DNA from 3 places in the Halomonas sp. 7T genome. Region 1 is predicted to be linked to each of the others. Evidence: predicted binding sites of a transcription regulator. Region 1 holds the regulator's gene; each other region holds the start of a gene.

Region 1 (5,475 bases):
GGATACTTCTGATTCTTGGTATTTTGTTATCGCTCAGCATTGTCGTGGATACCATTTCGCGCCGCACTGCGCTGCCAAGAATTTCGTTGCTGGTGTTGGTAGGCGTTGGGTATGCGCTGATCCAGCAAGGGCTACTAGGATATGAGGCTGAACCGCTGGGCGGGCTACGCGAGCCGCTAATTAATTTAGCGCTGGTAATGGTGGCGTTTCTACTAGGTGGTGAATTGACGCTGCCACGGCTCAAGTCGACAGGGCCCTTGATATTCGCGTTGTCTGCGGCAGTGGTTGTAGGCTCCCTAATAACAGTATTTGCAGGCTTGTGGCTATTGGGTTATTCGGTGGCTGTGGCGGTAGCGTTAGGCGCTATTTCGGTGGCGACTGACCCCGCAGCCGTCAGCGAGGCTATTCAAGAGAGCGGTAAAAAAAGCCTCGCCGCGCGCGTGACGCTCGGTATTGTGGCAATTGACGATGCCTGGGGCATTATTATCTTTGGGTTAAGCATGGCGGCACTTAGCTGGGTAGGAGCGACTGGCGGTGGAGGCTCTTTAGTGCATGCGCTTTGGGAGCTTGGAGGGGCCGTATTGCTTGGGACATTACTTGGGTTTCCAGCGGCGTGGTTAACCGGCCACCTTAAACCAGGACGCCCAACTCAGGCCGAAGCCTTGGCACTTATGCTTTTGATCGCGGGTCTCTCCAGTTATCTCAATGTTTCCGCGCTTTTAACAGCGATGATTGCAGGTTTTGTAATCGTCAATGTCTCTTCACATCACACGCGCTCCTTTAGCGAAATAGAGCAAATTGAGTGGCCGTTTTTGGTCTTTTTCTTTGTATTAGCGGGTGCAAGCCTCAACTTGGCCCACTTAAGCTCAGCATTGGGGCTGGTTGCTGCGTATATCGTTTTGCGTAGCATTGGGCGCTATATAGGAGGTTATCTAGGAGTATTGGCCATGCGTCGGCGTGAGCCGAGCTTAAATACCGATATTGGCCTTGCGCTGCTGCCGCAGGCAGGGGTCGCAATGGGGATGGCATTGTTGGCTGCTGAGCGTTTTCCTGATCAAGGACGGCTAATTGTGGCAACGGTGGTCACCTCGACGATCGTTTTTGAGCTATTTGGTCCGCTACTGGTCAAGCGCACTGTCACCAACTCAGATCAACACAATACGCATTGATCAACGTTCGGTTATCCGGCGCCATTGCGTTAAAGATAACGCTACGGGTTTGTATTGGGTGAACGTTGTTATAATTGTTAGAATATGTGTCGCTCTCTCTAACCTCGGCAGTGTTTACTATCATGCAACAACCTGATCATTTTGACCCCGCAACGACAGATACGATTTTAGCTGGCAAACAGCTGAATTCGTCTGAGCTTCACGACGCTAAACAGAAGCGCGAATTCAATAAGTTGCAGAAACGTCTGCGCCGTGAGGTGGGGAACGCCATCATTGATTATCAGATGATTAATGAAGGCGACAGGGTAATGGTATGCCTGTCAGGTGGTAAAGATAGCTACACCATGCTTGAGATTTTGCGCAACCTGCAGCGTAACGCTCCGGTGAACTTCTCACTGGTGGCGGTGAATATGGATCAAAAGCAGCCAGGGTTTCCAGAGCATATCCTACCGCGCTATTTAGAGAAGCTAGGTGTGGAATACCATATCCTAGAGCGGGATACCTACTCCGTGGTAAAGGAGAAAACGCCCGAAGGTAAAACCACCTGCGCGCTCTGCTCACGTTTGCGCCGAGGGTCGCTGTATGGCTTTGCTGAAGAAATTGGGGCTACCAAGATCGCGTTGGGTCATCACCGTGAAGATATTTTAGAAACGCTGTTTTTGAATATGTTTTTTGGCGGGACTTTAAAAGCCATGCCGCCTAAGCTGCTATCCGATGATGGAAAAAATATCGTTATTCGCCCGCTTGCTTACTGTAAAGAGGCAGACATAGCCGAGTTTTCACGACTGATGGCGTTTCCCATCATTCCGTGTAACTTGTGTGGTTCACAGCCTAATCTTCAGCGACAGGTTGTTAAAGACATGCTGGCCGAGTGGGATAAAAAGCATCCTGGACGGCTGGAAAGTATGTTTAAAGCAGTCACAAATGTGACGCCTTCCCAGCTCGCCGACCGTCAACTATTTGATTTTGAAAACCTGGAAGACAAACAAGCCGCAATGATGGCCGGACGAATCCAAGCCTTCAACGTGGTATAGACGTCTGTTCGTCTTCTTCGGCCAAGATAATTAACCGTTGCATGTCGAGGATATTAATTTCACGTCCTGACACGGCTACCACGGCTTGTTGCTGAAAACGGCTAAGAATCCGGCTAACAGTCTCCACGGCTAAGCCTAGGTAATTACCTAGATCCGCCCGAGACATAGAGAGCCGGAAGCTGAAGGGCGAGTACCCACGGCGGCGAAAGCGGTCTGAAAGGGTAATTAAAAAGCTGGCGAGCCGCTGATCAGCGGTTTTGCGTGACAACAAACGCATCATGCGCCGATCATCCTTTAGTTCTTTGCTCATGCTCCGGTAGAGCTGTCCCCGCAATTCGGGCAGCTCTTCAGAGAGCGTATCCAGGCGGTCGAAAGGAATTTCGCAAACGGTGGTGGTTTCCAGAGCAATAACGCTGCCGGGGTAATAGTTTTCATCGATACCGTCTAACCCCACCAATTCGCTGGGCAGATAAAAATTGGTGAGCTGATCATTGCCATTACCTTCACTGGTAACCTGTTTAAGGCTACCTGAGCGCACGGCATAGACACTGGTAAACGGGTCTTCCTGACGAAACAGAGATTCGCCTTTTTTAAGCGGCGCGCGACGGCGGATAATTGCATCGAACTGCCCCATATCCTCAAGCTCCAGGGCCAGCGGTAGGCACAACGAACTAAGACTGCAGGTTTGACAGCGCGCTTCTTGCAGCAGTGAACGTCGGGAGCTGGCTTGGTGAGGCATGTAATTCTCCATTTATCATTTGCCATGATAGGCGCCAGACAAAAGCGCCTCAATAGGGTCACATAATCTTTGAGTAACGCTGAGATGATTGACCTGGTAAATAAGCATCGAAAGCCATGGCAATATGACGAATAAGCAGTCGGCCAGTGTGTGTGGCGCTCAAAGAGAGGCCATCACGCATCAGCAAACCGTCCTGCTCTGCCGCGTTAAGCTGCTCAAGAACCGGGGAGAAATAGTCAGCAGCATCAATTCCCCAGCGCTGGCCTATCGCAGCTAAATCAATTCGCATATCGCACATTAAGCGTTCAATAACATCTCGACGTATTAGGTCATCATGATTTAATCGTAAACCTTTTTCAGTCGCTAGCCTACCTTGATCTAACGCTGTCTCAAAGTGCTCAAGAGAAGTAGGGTTTTGCGCATAGACGTCATCCACGCGAGAAATGGCTGAAACACCAAGTCCTACCAAGTCGCACTGGGCGTGGCTGGAGTAACCTTGAAAATTGCGCTGCAGCGAGCCGTTACGCTGTGCAATCGCCAAGCTATCATCTGGCCGAGCAAAATGATCCATCCCAATATGTACATAGCCTGCATTGCTCAGCATCTCAATAGTGGTATGCAAAATAGCGAGTTTTTCATCGGCGCTTGGTAGGTCTTCTTCGTTAATACGCCGCTGGGGCGCAAAGCGGGCGGGCATGTGGGCGTAGTTAAACACTGATAGTCGTGCAGGGTTGAGTTCTATGACTTGGCGAAGCGTATCGGCAAAGCTCTGTTCAGTCTGGAAGGGGAGACCATAGATCAAATCCAGATTGAGGGAGCGAAAGCTCAGTCGATGAGCTTCATCCATCAGTGTTTCGGTGAGCACCCGTGGCTGCACGCGATTGATCGCTTTTTGTACCTGTGGGTTTAAATCCTGTACGCCAAGACTCAGCCGATTAAAGCCCAACGACTGCAAGTGGCGAAGGGTAAAAACATCGGCTTCCCGTGGGTCAATTTCAATGGCGTAGTCACGATCAGGCGACATGGATAAACCAAAGCGCGCATCAAGGCGGTCAATCAGATCGCTCATTTGGGAGAGCGAAAGAAACGTTGGTGTACCGCCGCCCCAATGCAACTGTTGCACTGGTCGATGGGTATCTAAATGGCGAGCAGTTAAGACCATTTCACGGTCGAGCCTAGATAAGTACGGCTCTGCCAGCTGCGTATTCTTGGTCGCAATTTTATTGCAGGCGCAGTAGAAGCAAATTTTGCGACAGAAAGGCACGTGTACATAAAGTGAGAGTGGCCGCTGGTGGTGATTACTGCGTTCTAGCGCTTGGGTAAAGTCGTCTGCGGTGAACTGCTCATGAAAAGCGAGTGCCGTAGGGTAAGAGGTGTAACGTGGGCCGCTTTTGTCATAACGGCGTAGCAGCGCCTCGTCCCAGGCAGTGGCCGAAGGCGCTGCAAGTGTAGGGTGTGAAACGGCAGCAGTGGCTTGTGCACGCATGGAAGGCGCTCCAGGGTTTAAAAGCAAGGTGTCACCAAGCTTGAATAGCAAGATTTCAAAAGCAACAGGGGATAACAGGTGTTTATGCCTGGCAAACAGGCTTAAACGCTGTTAAATGCTAGAACAAGCAAACCATGAAAGCGTTGAGCTATATCAAGTAATGCGTGCCGGGGTGTTAAGGGGTGCTATGCCCCACCAGCGTCCATAATTGCCATACTGCAAAACCAATAATTGTCAGTGCAGCAATGCTACGAGTGGCCGGGTGGCGTATTAGCTGGCTAAGCTGCTGGGCGGCTAAGCCTGTTGCGAGTAGGGCAGGTAGGGTGCCTAATCCAAAGGCGCCCATGAGTAGCGCGCCTTGAAGCGGGTCGGCAATCGCGAGACTCCAGGTAAGCATGGAATAGACCAGACCGCAGGGAAGCCAGCCCCATAATGCGCCAAGGGTAAACGCTTGAGGAAGATGTACAACAGGCATTAAACGGCGCCCCAGCGGCTCTATGTAGCGCCAAAGGTATCGTCCGATGGCTTCGACCTTCAGCAGGCCTTTCCACCAGTTGGCGATATACAGCGCCATTAAGATTAGCATGAGCGCAGCAAATCCCTGCAGTGCAATGCGAGCGGTAGGCGAAAGGGAAATAAACGTCCCTAAAGCGGCCACGATAGCGCCCGCCACCATGTAGCTGAGGATCCGGCCAGCATTATAGCTGAGCAGAAGTCCCCCCATGCGGGCGGGATGGCGCATGCTTGGCGGTACGGCGAAGGTGAGAGCGCTCATAATGCCGCCGCACATGCCAATGCAGTGGGCGCCCCCCATCAAACCAAATACAAACGCCGCCATCACCGGTGGTAAATCTAACCCTGTCGGGTTCATGGCGGCGGCTCTGAGCTATCGGATTTCGTTTGCGCGGAAGTCGCTTTTTTACGCTCGGCACGCTGCTCCTTGGTTAAGTCGTTCTCGTCGTCATCAAATAAAACGCGATGGGCGGGGCCTTCAAGATCGTCAAACTGATCATGTTTCACTGCCCAGAAAAATGCCCAGACCGCGAG
Region 2 (5,475 bases), 590 kb from region 1:
CGGGTGTGATTCGCGGCGAATGGCCAGCGATACCTCGGGGCCTTCTTCAACGCCCTGCGCATAGACATTGGTGCGTCCCCAGGGGTTTGCCCAGGCAGGGGTCAATCCCATTGCCGCCGCGGAACCTAACCCTAAGGCAGCGCCGCCTTTTATGACCTGTCGGCGAGAAAGCGGGTGAGAAATGATGCTTGAGCGTGCCATGTGTAACTCCCATCAATGATGAATAGCACCATCTTGATGGAAGAAGCTGAATCAAAGCTGAATAGTGATTAATTAGTCACTTCAACCGCTAGAGGCAATGTAATCGTAACGCGCAAACCACCCAGTGGACTGCGTGCAAAATGCGAGTGCCCCGAGTAACGGGCGATTAACTGCGCAAGAATCGACAGGCCTAAGCCGTAGCCAGGACGGCGTTCATCCAGCCGTGTGCCACGCTCACCCAAACGCGAAAGATCCTCTTCTGCAACGCCGAGGCCGTCATCATCAATGTTGAGCGTGAGGGTGGTAGCGGAGACGGCAATATCGCAATTAACGCGCCTACTCGCCCATTTACCAGCGTTATCGAGCACGATACCTAATATTTCAGAAAAGTCGTGAGCCTCAATAGGCACTTGGTCTTTCTCGTGTACCGATAGGGTGAGGTTGAAGATACGCTCAGGGTAAAGGCTGCGGAACATCTCGGTGAGTCGTGAGCTATCACGCGTGACGTTGGCCATTCGCCCTGCGTTAGGGCCTGCAATCCGTGAACGACGCAGTTCCGCATCCAGCTGGGCATTAATATCCTCTACTCGGGCTAGTAGCTTTAGTCGCCTGCGTTCATCAATAGGCCGGTTGCCACGCAGTACTTGGGTAACCGCTGCCAACGGGGTTTTTAAAGCATGGGAAAGGTTGGCGAATGACTCCCGAGAGCGCTGTAGACGCAGGTCGATGTCGTCCATAAAGCGGTTAAGCTGAGCGACCAGAGAGTCCAACTCGGCTGGCGCGGTTAGCGAAAGGCGCTCTCTCTCGCCTGCCTGTAGTGCGGCCAACTGTCCACGAAGCTGCCATAGCGGGATCAGGCTGCGGTTGACAGCTAGCATGTTGAGCGTAATTAACATCACTAAAAGTCCTGCGGCAATCCCGCCTACCCACCAGTGTAGCGTCGCTAAGCCCGCTTCAACTTTGGAAAAATCCTCCCCCACCAGTAATACGCCGCTAGAACCCTGCCACTCAAAATGGCGGCGGTAGACCAGCAAATGCTGATCGTCATGTTTGACATCCAAAAGAGCATCGCCGTTTTCTTCCAGCAGAGGAGCCAGCTGTTGCTGCCATTGCGGGTTGGAGGCGCTCACCGAGCCGTTAAGGCGCATCACGTATAAATGATGAAAGACTTGATAGCTTTGGCTAACTGAGTCAAGCGCGGCAGGTACGGCGGCTTCCCCTTGCTCAAGCTGGGTGACGGCATGGTCGGCTTCGCGCTGAAGGCGCTCACCCAAAAAATCCCGAGCAAGATTCTGTAACCATATGCCGTGCAGTAGCCAAGTCGTCACCACCACTAAGAGCGCCACGCCTCCTAACCAGACGAGTAGTCGAAAACGTAAACTACGCCGATCAATGTGAAGCAAAGAAATACCCCTGGCCGCGGCGCGTTTGGATAATGGATTTACCCAGATAACGGCGAAGACGAGCGACATAAACTTCGACCAAGTTGGGCGCGGCGGCATCCTGCTCCAAAGCATAAAGCTGCTCTAGTAGCTGCTCTTTAGAGTGAATGCGATCCGGATGAAGCATTAAATAACGTAGTAGTCGAAACTCCGTCGCCGTGAGCGAACGCCACGCTTCGTCCTCTAGGCACACCCGTTGACCTGCGCCATCTAGCGACACGCCGTTAAGCGTGATCACCTGCGATAACTGACCGGATTGCCTGCGCAGTAGGGCCTTCAAGCGGGCCATGAGCTCAGCTTCATGGAAGGGTTTAGTCAGGTAGTCATCGGCCCCTGTTTCCAGGCCGACGACTTTATCTTCCCAGGTATCGCGGGCCGTCAGGATCAAAATAGGGGTATCGCGTTTTTGCCTGCGCCACTGGGCGAGCAGATCCAGCCCCGAGCCGTCGGGCAAGCCGACATCCAAGATAGCCAGTTCATAGTGCTCGGTTGCCATAAGCGACTTGGCCGCTTTCAATGAAGCGGCCAAATCAACTAGGTAACCGTTGTCCTTGAGACTCTCTGCCAAGCTTTCCGCAAGCAAGTCATCATCTTCGAGTAGCAACAGTTTCATCGGTATACGTCAGGTTAGAGTGTAAAATTGCCGTACATGCCGGATTCATAGTGGCCGGGGATGTTACAAGCATACTCTAGCTCGTTGGCATTATCAGGAACACTCCATAGTAGAGTCCCTGTCTCACCAGGCGCAATGGTGACGCCGGCCATGCTCATGTTGGCCATGTCGTGACCGCCGCCGTGTGCCATATTCGACATGTCATGGCCTCCACCATTGGCCATATCTAGCATCATTTGACGATGCTCTTCCTGGGCTTCTTTACTTCCAATTACAAATTCATGTTCTAAATGGCCGGTGTTGGTGATTTCAAATTTAACCACCTCTCCAGCCGCCATCTGTAGCTCTTCAGGGTCGAACCACATATCACCAGCCTCAAGGCTGATCGTACGGTCGACGTCAGCCTCGGTTAGACCACTGTCACCACCGCCGTGGCCGGGTGCAGCCAGCGCCACGCCCGTGATCAGGCTTAGTGAAAGGGCAAACAAAGACGTTGTTAGAGTGGTTTTTAGCATGGTCATTTACCTCAGAGGTTATTGTCACCCGTTCTTTATACGGTGTTAACCTGAAACGAGCCTGAACCCAAGGGGGAAAACATGATCTATAGCAACCTTCCGTTGTCCGCAAGGTCCCAAGGCTTGACCTTAGGGTAACCCCAGGGTTGTAAGCTTACAGCGATATTGCTTACTGCCTTGGTAGGAGACTTACCATGATGAACGCAGATTGTTTTGCTTTTATGAGCTCGATGGGCTGGTTTGCTTGGTTAATGCCGCTAACTTTTTTACTGTTGGTAGGGTTGGGGATCGCCTCGTTGGCCAAATATTTGTTTAGTCACACACCTCAAGGAGATTGCTCATGAAACGTTTTACCGCTACGGTACTATCTAGTGTTTTGCTCCTAGGAGCCGCCTCGGTTCAGGCTCAGGCCGCGTTGCCGGATGAAGCCACGCTTTACAAAAACCCCCAGTGTGGCTGCTGTGATGAGTATGCGCGCTATTTGGAGCAACTTGGCGTTAACGTCACTATTGTTGACGACGTCGAACTGGGTGATATCAAGCAGCAGGCGGGCGTTCCCTACGGTCTGGGATCGTGCCATACCATCGAAATAGGTGAATATTGGATCGAGGGCCATGTGCCGATGGAAGCCGTACAGGCGCTGTTTGAGCAACAGCCTGATGTAGATGGCATTGGCCTGGCAGGTATGCCCATCGGTACACCGGGTATGCCAGGACCTCAGGAAGCGCCCTATGACGTGTATTCCTTCACGGATCAGGAAGATAAGGCGTTTATGACGCTCTGAAATAAGCCGGGCCGATACAATGAATTCAAAACACCACTGGGAGTCGGTGTATCAACGCAAGTCTGCTGACCAAGTAAGCTGGTTTCGGCCTCATTTAGAGGCCTCCCTTGATTATATCCAATCAGCGGCTCCAGACCCACACACGGCGATTATTGATGTGGGTTGCGGTGAAGCAACGCTAGTAGATGATTTGCTAGCGCTTGGGTACGACGATATTACCGTTTTGGATATTTCGGAAAGCGCCATTGAAGCTGCACAGCGCCGTTTAGCTGACGTTTCCAGCCGCGTTAAATGGCGTGTTGGGGACATTACGCAAGCAAGGTTGCCTGGGCATTACTATGCCGTCTGGCATGACCGTGCGGTTTTTCACTTTTTGGTGGATCCAGTCTCTCGCGCGGCTTATTTACTGCAACTTCGCCATAGCCTTGTACCCGGTGGGCACGTGGTGATGGCAACCTTTGGGCCAGAGGGGCCAACACGCTGTAGTGGCTTGGACGTGGTGAGATACTCGGCCTCGCAGCTTAGCGAACAACTTGGCCCTTCGTTTGAATTATTGAGTGATCATCTTGAGGTACATGAGACGCCAACGGGCAGCCCTCAACAGTTCCTGTATACCCATTTCCGGCATAAAGATGGCAAGGGGGGAGAGGTTACTGAGTGTTCATCGTCAAGGCGTTGATATATCTTAAATGTAAGGCGGTAACGAGTGGCACCATACATAGCGACGAGACGTAAGGGCGGTACTCGTGCTTCTTTGCTTCTAATGTGTTGCGCTTATTTTGTTGTAAACGCTAAGCCCGAGACATTTCACCATTGCCAGCATTGGAGCGTTTACTAAAGTAAATTTTGAGTGGCTAATTTCCAAAAAATTATAGACCTATATCACTCCTATGAATCCACCCCACGAATCGCTTCGTGATGCATAGGAGCATTGCTAATGCCCCCACCTTGTCAGCGCTGTGCCGCTACCCGCCTGATCAATCTCGATACCGCTCAACGCATTGGTGTTGTCAGCGGGTGCGTAGTGGGTGGTGCGATAGGCGCCTTACGTGCGACGGCGGTGACCCAACCGCTTTTTCTGGCAACGGCGCGTTTTCCACTCGCTAAACTCCCAGCCGCCATGATCGGCGCGGTTACCGGTGGCCAGTCAGGTATCCGGGTAACGACGTCTCTATTCGCTCAGTGGCTGCCACCCGGTACCGGTACCCCTTGGCTATGCCTTGCCTGTGGGCACACCTTTCGACAGTCCTATCCCCCTTTGGCTGCGGCTCACTGAGTCGCGCCTGTTTGGTTTTTCCTTTTTCTCACCTAATAGCGCTGGCCTTTGTCAGCGCTTTTTTTATGTCTGGAGACTCACTCATGGCTCATCTCGTTGAACAAATGGCTTACGTTGGCACTACCCCTTGGCACGGCCTGGGGCAACAGCTATCCCGTCAACAACCGTTAGAGGTCTGGCAGCAACAGGCCGGTATGAACTGGCACATTGAAGAAGCGCCGGTGCGCTTTATCGCTGAAGGTGCCAGCCACCTGGGCAGCATTCACTCGTTCCCCGAGCAGAAAGTGCTCTACCGCTCGGATACCAAAGCACCGCTCTCGGTGGTATCGCAGCGTTATAAGGTGGTGCAGCCCGAAGAGATACTGGAGTTCTACCGCGATCTCACCGAGTACGCCGGTTATGAGCTGGAAACCGCTGGGGTGCTGAAAGGTGGGCGTAAGTTCTGGGCGTTGGCACGCAGTGGCTTAAGCACGTCGCTGAAAGGCCAGGATGAAGTTAACGACTACCTGCTGTTGGCTACATCATGCGATGGCACCTTGGCCACCATGGCGACGCCGACCACGGTGCGGGTGGTGTGTAACAACACGCTGCAGATTGCCGTGGATGGCACATCGCAAGCGGTGAAGGTTCCCCACCGGTCAGAG
Region 3 (5,475 bases), 310 kb from region 1:
CACTTCCGTTCATCCAAGGCTTTACAGACGCTATCAAGCCAAGGATAGTAGTCATCACGACAGGGGCGCCGTTATCACGGCTGAGAAGCACCCTTTGGGCTGAGAAGCACCCTTTGAACCTGAACCGGATAACACCGGCGTAGGGAGTCGTGGTGCCTCTGCACCACCTCCCTCCCGGGAGGATGCTATGACCCCGCACTCCTTAAACGAGTACCCGTTAAATGAATACCCGCTAGGCGATCATCTTGAATCGCTGCGCCATTCAACACCGCTTGTTCACTGCATCACCAACTATGTAGCCATGAACAGCACTGCTAACGTGCTGCTCGCCATCGGCGCATCGCCTGCCATGCTGCACGCTATTGAAGAAGTCGCCGACTTTACGGCAATCGCGGGCGCCCTATCTATCAATATTGGCACTCTCTCCTCGCCCTGGGCGGAGGCCATGCTCGTGGCTGCAAAAACAGCACGCCACCAAGCAATACCGTGGGTACTAGACCCAGTGGCCGTAGGCGCCACCCGCTTTCGCCAGACGCTATGCGCTGAGTTACTCGCCCACCAGCCGACCGTCATTCGGGGTAACGCTTCAGAAATCCTGGCACTGATGGGTCTCGCTGGCCAAGGCCGCGGGGTAGATGCCACCACCTCAATTCAAGACGCGGTTAGCGGCGCCATTGCGCTTGCCCAACGCCATGGCAGCGTAGTAGCGATGACCGGCGAAGAGGATTTTATTACCAACGGTCATCAACATGTTCGTCTTAAAGGCGGCCATCCCCTCATGCCTAAAGTGACGACACTCGGCTGCGGCCTTAGCGCTTTGGTCGCTGGTTTTGTAGCGTGCAACCGTGAACACCCTTTTGAAGCCAGCACCGCTGCACTCGCCTGCTTTGCACTGGCGGGCAGCCGAGCGGGAGAACAGGCGACAGGGCCTGGCAGCTTTCAAGTCGCGCTATTAGATGCACTGTATCAACTCACCCCCAATGACCTTTCTACCGCTACTCACCTGGAGGCCGTGCATGTCGTTTGATCTCTCGCTTTACTTAGTAACCGACGCCAAGCTTTGCGCCCCTTTTGGCCTAGAGGCGACAATCGCGGCCGCGGTGCAGGGCGGTGTCACTATCGTGCAGCTACGCGACAAGCACGCCAGCGACGCGCAGATGATTGCCCAGGCTAAACGCTTAAAAACCCTGCTTGCAGGTAGCGGCGTACCGCTGATTATCAACGACCGCCTTAACGTGGCCATAGAGAGTAAAGCCGATGGCCTGCACGTTGGCCAAAGCGATACAGCAGTTCATGAAGCCCACCAAGCGCTCGGCCCTAATGCTATCATCGGCCTCTCCATTAACACGCGTCCCCAACTCAATGCCGTGCCGATTGAGCTACTGGACTATGTAGGCTTAGGGCCTGTCTTTGCCACAGGTAGCAAGCAAGACCACGCTCAACCAATTGGCTTTGATGGACTGGCACAGTTGGCTGAGGTGTGCCCGCTGCCCAGCGTGGCGATTGGTGGTCTAAAGGTAGAACACGCAGCGCGTGTTAAAGTGGCAGGTGCCCACGGCCTAGCGGTAATTTCAGCTATTTGCGGTCAACCAGACCCGCGCCAGGCGGCGCAGGCCTTTTCTGAAGCGTGGCACACTCAGGAAGCAGGCATTCCCAGCTGAACGGTGGGAATAGACGCCGCTGGCTTGAGGTCACGCATCAGCAGCGCAAACTCAAGCTGTTCGGGCTGAATGTTCATTCCAGGTACCGGGACGCGAACTCGGTGCCCGGAACCAGGTGCCGCGTGTACGCCTTCACCACGCTGATTTTCAATATGCGCTAACGTAAAGCGACGATTACCGCCGGGCAGCATTAGCTCCATGCTATCCCCCACTTCAAAGCGGTTTTTAACCTCTATGTCGAGCACTTCCCGTGAGGCATCGTAGTCCAGCACATCGCCGACAAACTGCTGGTGCACACCAATAGAGTTGCCCTGCTCGTAGTTCTGGAATTCATCGTGAACATGGCGCCGGTAAAACCCTTCGGTGTAGCCTCGATTGGCCAGGTTCTCAAGCTCATCCATCAGCCCCATGTTAAAAGGGCGCCCAGCAACCGCGTCATCAATCGCCTGACGGTAGACCTGGGCCGTCCGCGCTACGTAATAGTAGGACTTGGTTCGCCCTTCAATTTTTAGCGATGAGACCCCCATCTCCGCTAACCGGCCCACGTGCTGAACAGCGCGCAGGTCTTTCGAGTTCATGATGTACGTGCCGTGCTCGTCTTCATAAACAGGCATCAGCTTGCCTGGGCGCGTCACATCTTCAATCAATGCCGACAATTCATCTTCATCCTTCGCCGTAGCGGTCACCCCCTGATTGGCAGGCACCAAATCGCCCGTCTCATCGTGAGTCGCCGCCACCGTGTTGTACTTCCAGCGGCACGCGTTGGTACAGGTGCCTTGATTAGGGTCACGGTGATTAAAATACCCCGATAGCAGGCAACGGCCTGAATAAGCAATACAGAGCGCTCCATGCACAAAGGTTTCAATTTCAAGATCCGGACACTCGGCACGTATCTCGCCAATCTCTTCCAGCGATAGCTCGCGGGATAAAATAATCCGGCGAATGCCCTGGCGCTGCCAAAACTTAGCGGCCGCCCAGTTCACCACGTTGGACTGTACGGAGAGATGGATCTCTTGTTCTGGCCAGCGATCACGTACCATCATAATCAAGCCTGGGTCCGACATAATCAGCGCATCCGGCCGCGCTTCAATCACCGGCTCCATATCCCGCAGGTAGGTTTTTAGCTTGCTGTTATGAGGGGCAATGTTGGACGCCACATAAAACCGCTTACCGCGTGTATGGGCATATTCAATGCCACGGTGCAGGTTATCGACCTTAAAATCGTTATTGCGCACGCGCAGCGAGTAGCGCGGCTGCCCGGCGTACACCGCATCCGCCCCGTAAGCAAAGGCGTAACGCATGTTGTTGAAGGTACCCGCAGGGGAGAGCAATTCAGGGGCTTGCATAAACAGTCACCGTTATCAGGACGATGGCCCGCGCGTCAGTAACGACCTAACGCGAACAGGCTAAAAGGGCCGGATTATAACCAGCCCAAACGTACTGTCTTGCTCAGCTAACGACTTTGCTGATCTGGATCAAAAAGTGGCGAGAACTTGGGCTATTTAAGCGCTCGGACGGCGCTTTAGCGTTGTGCGTCGATCATGGTAGGCGATCGCCAACCCACTGCCAATAATCAGCACGCTACCTACCCACACCCACAGATCCGGCAGCTCTCCCCAGAACCACCAGCCCAGCAGAACGGCCCAAAGCATCGCGGTGTAATCAAACGGTGCGGCGATGGCCGCCGGCGCGAAGCGGAACGCCAACGTAATAAACGCAGTGGCGCCAATACCCAGTACCCCGGCTGCTAAAAAACCAAGCCAATGCCAGGGCTGCGGCGTTTGCCACACCCAGGGTAAACTGACTGCTGTGATAACAAAGGGCACTAATGTCATATAGAACACCATTGCCCAAAGGTGCTCTCTGGCACCATAACGACGCGCCGTAATCATCATGAGGGCATAAAAAAAGGCGGCCCCTAATAGCGTTAGCGTGCCTAGCTGGAACGCATCTCCCCCCGGGCGTACCACAATCAGCACGCCCACAAAACCTACCAGCGAGGCGATCAGCACAGGTGTGTCAATACGTTCACCCAGTAGTGGCACCGACAGCAGCGTGACAAAAAGCGGTGCGACAAAGGCGATGGCCGTCGCTTCCGCCAGGGGTAGCAAGGTAAGCCCCCAGACGAAAAAGACCATCGTCGCGGTATAGATAAGTCCTCGTACCAAGTGCACGCCTGGTCGCTTCGTGCCTAACTTGCGTAGCCCACCCGCGAAGTAGGCCAGCAACGCAATCAGCGGTAACGACACCAGCGTACGAAAGAAAATGATCTGCAGCGGTGAATGCACTTCGCCAAGCCATTTGGAAACAGCATCGCCTGATGCCAAAAAAAAGACGCCGAGGCACATGCAGAGTATGCCCTTTAACGATGTGGTCATTCATGACTCCTCTGTTCATCCACCACGTCCTCAAGGCGCAGTAAACCACTAGCCAAAAAAAACCCGCCAATGCTGCATTGGCGGGGGACTATGTCGTCTTGGAACGTTTACAAACTCGCGTTCACCACCATGCAATCCATGCCTTGGGCCTGCAGTGATTGGCAAGCTTGTCGTGCTCTCCCTTCATCTAATGCCACTACGCGGGCGCGAAATACGGGGGAATGCCCCCCCAGCGTATCAATGGCTACTCGGCCACCGACACTCTGAGGCAAACGCTGCGCTGCCTGCTGGGCTAACTGCTCAGCGCGAGAGGCCTGACTAAATGCACCCACTTGAATACCCCAAACACCACCAGGAGCGGAATTAGATACTGGAGAAGTAGCAGCCATCACCCGCTCTCGATCAATAAACGCCTGTAACGGGTCTGGGTCTGCCACAACAGCAGGTTGTGAGGGCTGCTCTAACGAGCGAGCGAGCTGCTCTTCTACCGCGACTGCTGGCGTGCGAGCGGGGGATAACGTCGTTGTTACGCTGGCAAGCATAGGTTGGCTGGGCATGGTGGGCGGGGTGAGCGGCTGCCCCCTCTCTGGAAACGCCATAAACTCACGTGAAAAATTGGTATTAGCTAACCATGTGCGTTCGTCACGCAGCGCTGCACGGCTAAAGCTGCGATCTAGTAAATTGGCCATATGAGTATCCCGGGACGCGCCGGTAAACCCGCCCATCACAACGCCCACCAAACGCCGGTCATTATGCACCGCGGTTGTGGCAACGTTAAAACCTGAAGCACGAATAAAGCCCGTTTTAAGTCCATCGGCCCCCGGATAATTGCGCACTAATCGATTATGACTGGTATGACGCGTGCCGCGGTAAGTGAACTCTTGGAGGCCAAAATAGTGGTAATACTGAGGAAAATCCTGCATTACACGCACCGACAGTATCAGCATATCCCGCGCGGTAGTAATCTGCTGATCGTCCGGCAAACCCGAGGCATTTCGAAAGGTCGTCGAATTCATGCCCAGTTCGCGAGCTTTGGCCGTCATTAAGTGACTAAACCGCTGCTCACTACCACCTAGGGCTTCGGCTACTACCACTGCTACATCGTTAGCTGAGCGTACCGCTAATGCGCGAATCGCGCTGTCGACAGGAATCGAACTACCTGCCGCCAACCAAAGCTTAGTAGCCGGCATCGCAGCCGCCTGGGCGGAAACCGGTAAAGCCTGATTGAGGCTAAGCTCACCCTTTTCCAATGCTTCAAACGTCAGATAAAGCGTCATCATTTTGGTCAGCGAGGCAGGGTAGCGTCTTAGGTCGGCATTTTCCGCATACAGCACTTCACCATTTTCAAGATCCACCACAATGCCAGCGTAACGAGGATTGGCTTGCGCCTGCGTAAACGCCCCCAGCACCAGCAAAAAGAGTGTGAGCGGCACCCA

What was found. Region 1 encodes FNR, which switches genes on or off when oxygen is low (the NO sensors DNR and NnrR bind a similar motif). Its sites were predicted from a motif close to TTGATNTANATCAA; they were not measured.
Region 2: the regulator FNR is predicted to act here: its motif matches at 2,853-2,866, upstream of LOS15_RS14285 (plastocyanin/azurin family copper-binding protein).
Region 3: the regulator FNR is predicted to act here: its motif matches at 3,127-3,140, upstream of yegQ (tRNA 5-hydroxyuridine modification protein YegQ).

Annotation. Positions count from the first base shown of each region.
Region 1 covers NZ_CP087112.1:2,462,636-2,468,110, reverse strand. The annotation lists gene LOS15_RS11540 (cation:proton antiporter) at 1-1,169, shown strand, start outside; gene ttcA (tRNA 2-thiocytidine(32) synthetase TtcA) at 1,292-2,203, shown strand; gene fnr (fumarate/nitrate reduction transcriptional regulator Fnr) at 2,190-2,942, opposite strand; gene hemN (oxygen-independent coproporphyrinogen III oxidase) at 3,001-4,428, opposite strand; gene LOS15_RS11520 (sulfite exporter TauE/SafE family protein) at 4,604-5,299, opposite strand; gene ccoS (cbb3-type cytochrome oxidase assembly protein CcoS) at 5,296-5,475, opposite strand, start outside.
Region 2 covers NZ_CP087112.1:3,052,210-3,057,684, forward strand. The annotation lists gene LOS15_RS14270 (copper resistance system multicopper oxidase) at 1-201, opposite strand, end outside; gene LOS15_RS14275 (ATP-binding protein) at 270-1,604, opposite strand; gene LOS15_RS14280 (response regulator transcription factor) at 1,591-2,256, opposite strand; gene LOS15_RS14285 (plastocyanin/azurin family copper-binding protein) at 2,271-2,771, opposite strand; gene LOS15_RS14290 (hypothetical protein) at 2,966-3,115, shown strand; gene LOS15_RS14295 (DUF411 domain-containing protein) at 3,112-3,555, shown strand; gene LOS15_RS14300 (class I SAM-dependent methyltransferase) at 3,575-4,234, shown strand; gene LOS15_RS14305 (hypothetical protein) at 4,493-4,831, shown strand; gene LOS15_RS14310 (DUF932 domain-containing protein) at 4,915-5,475, shown strand, end outside.
Region 3 covers NZ_CP087112.1:2,767,952-2,773,426, forward strand. The annotation lists TPP riboswitch at 52-163, shown strand; gene thiM (hydroxyethylthiazole kinase) at 188-1,027, shown strand; gene thiE (thiamine phosphate synthase) at 1,017-1,661, shown strand; gene yegQ (tRNA 5-hydroxyuridine modification protein YegQ) at 1,637-3,007, opposite strand; gene LOS15_RS12915 (DMT family transporter) at 3,164-4,039, opposite strand; gene LOS15_RS12920 (D-alanyl-D-alanine carboxypeptidase family protein) at 4,147-5,475, opposite strand, start outside.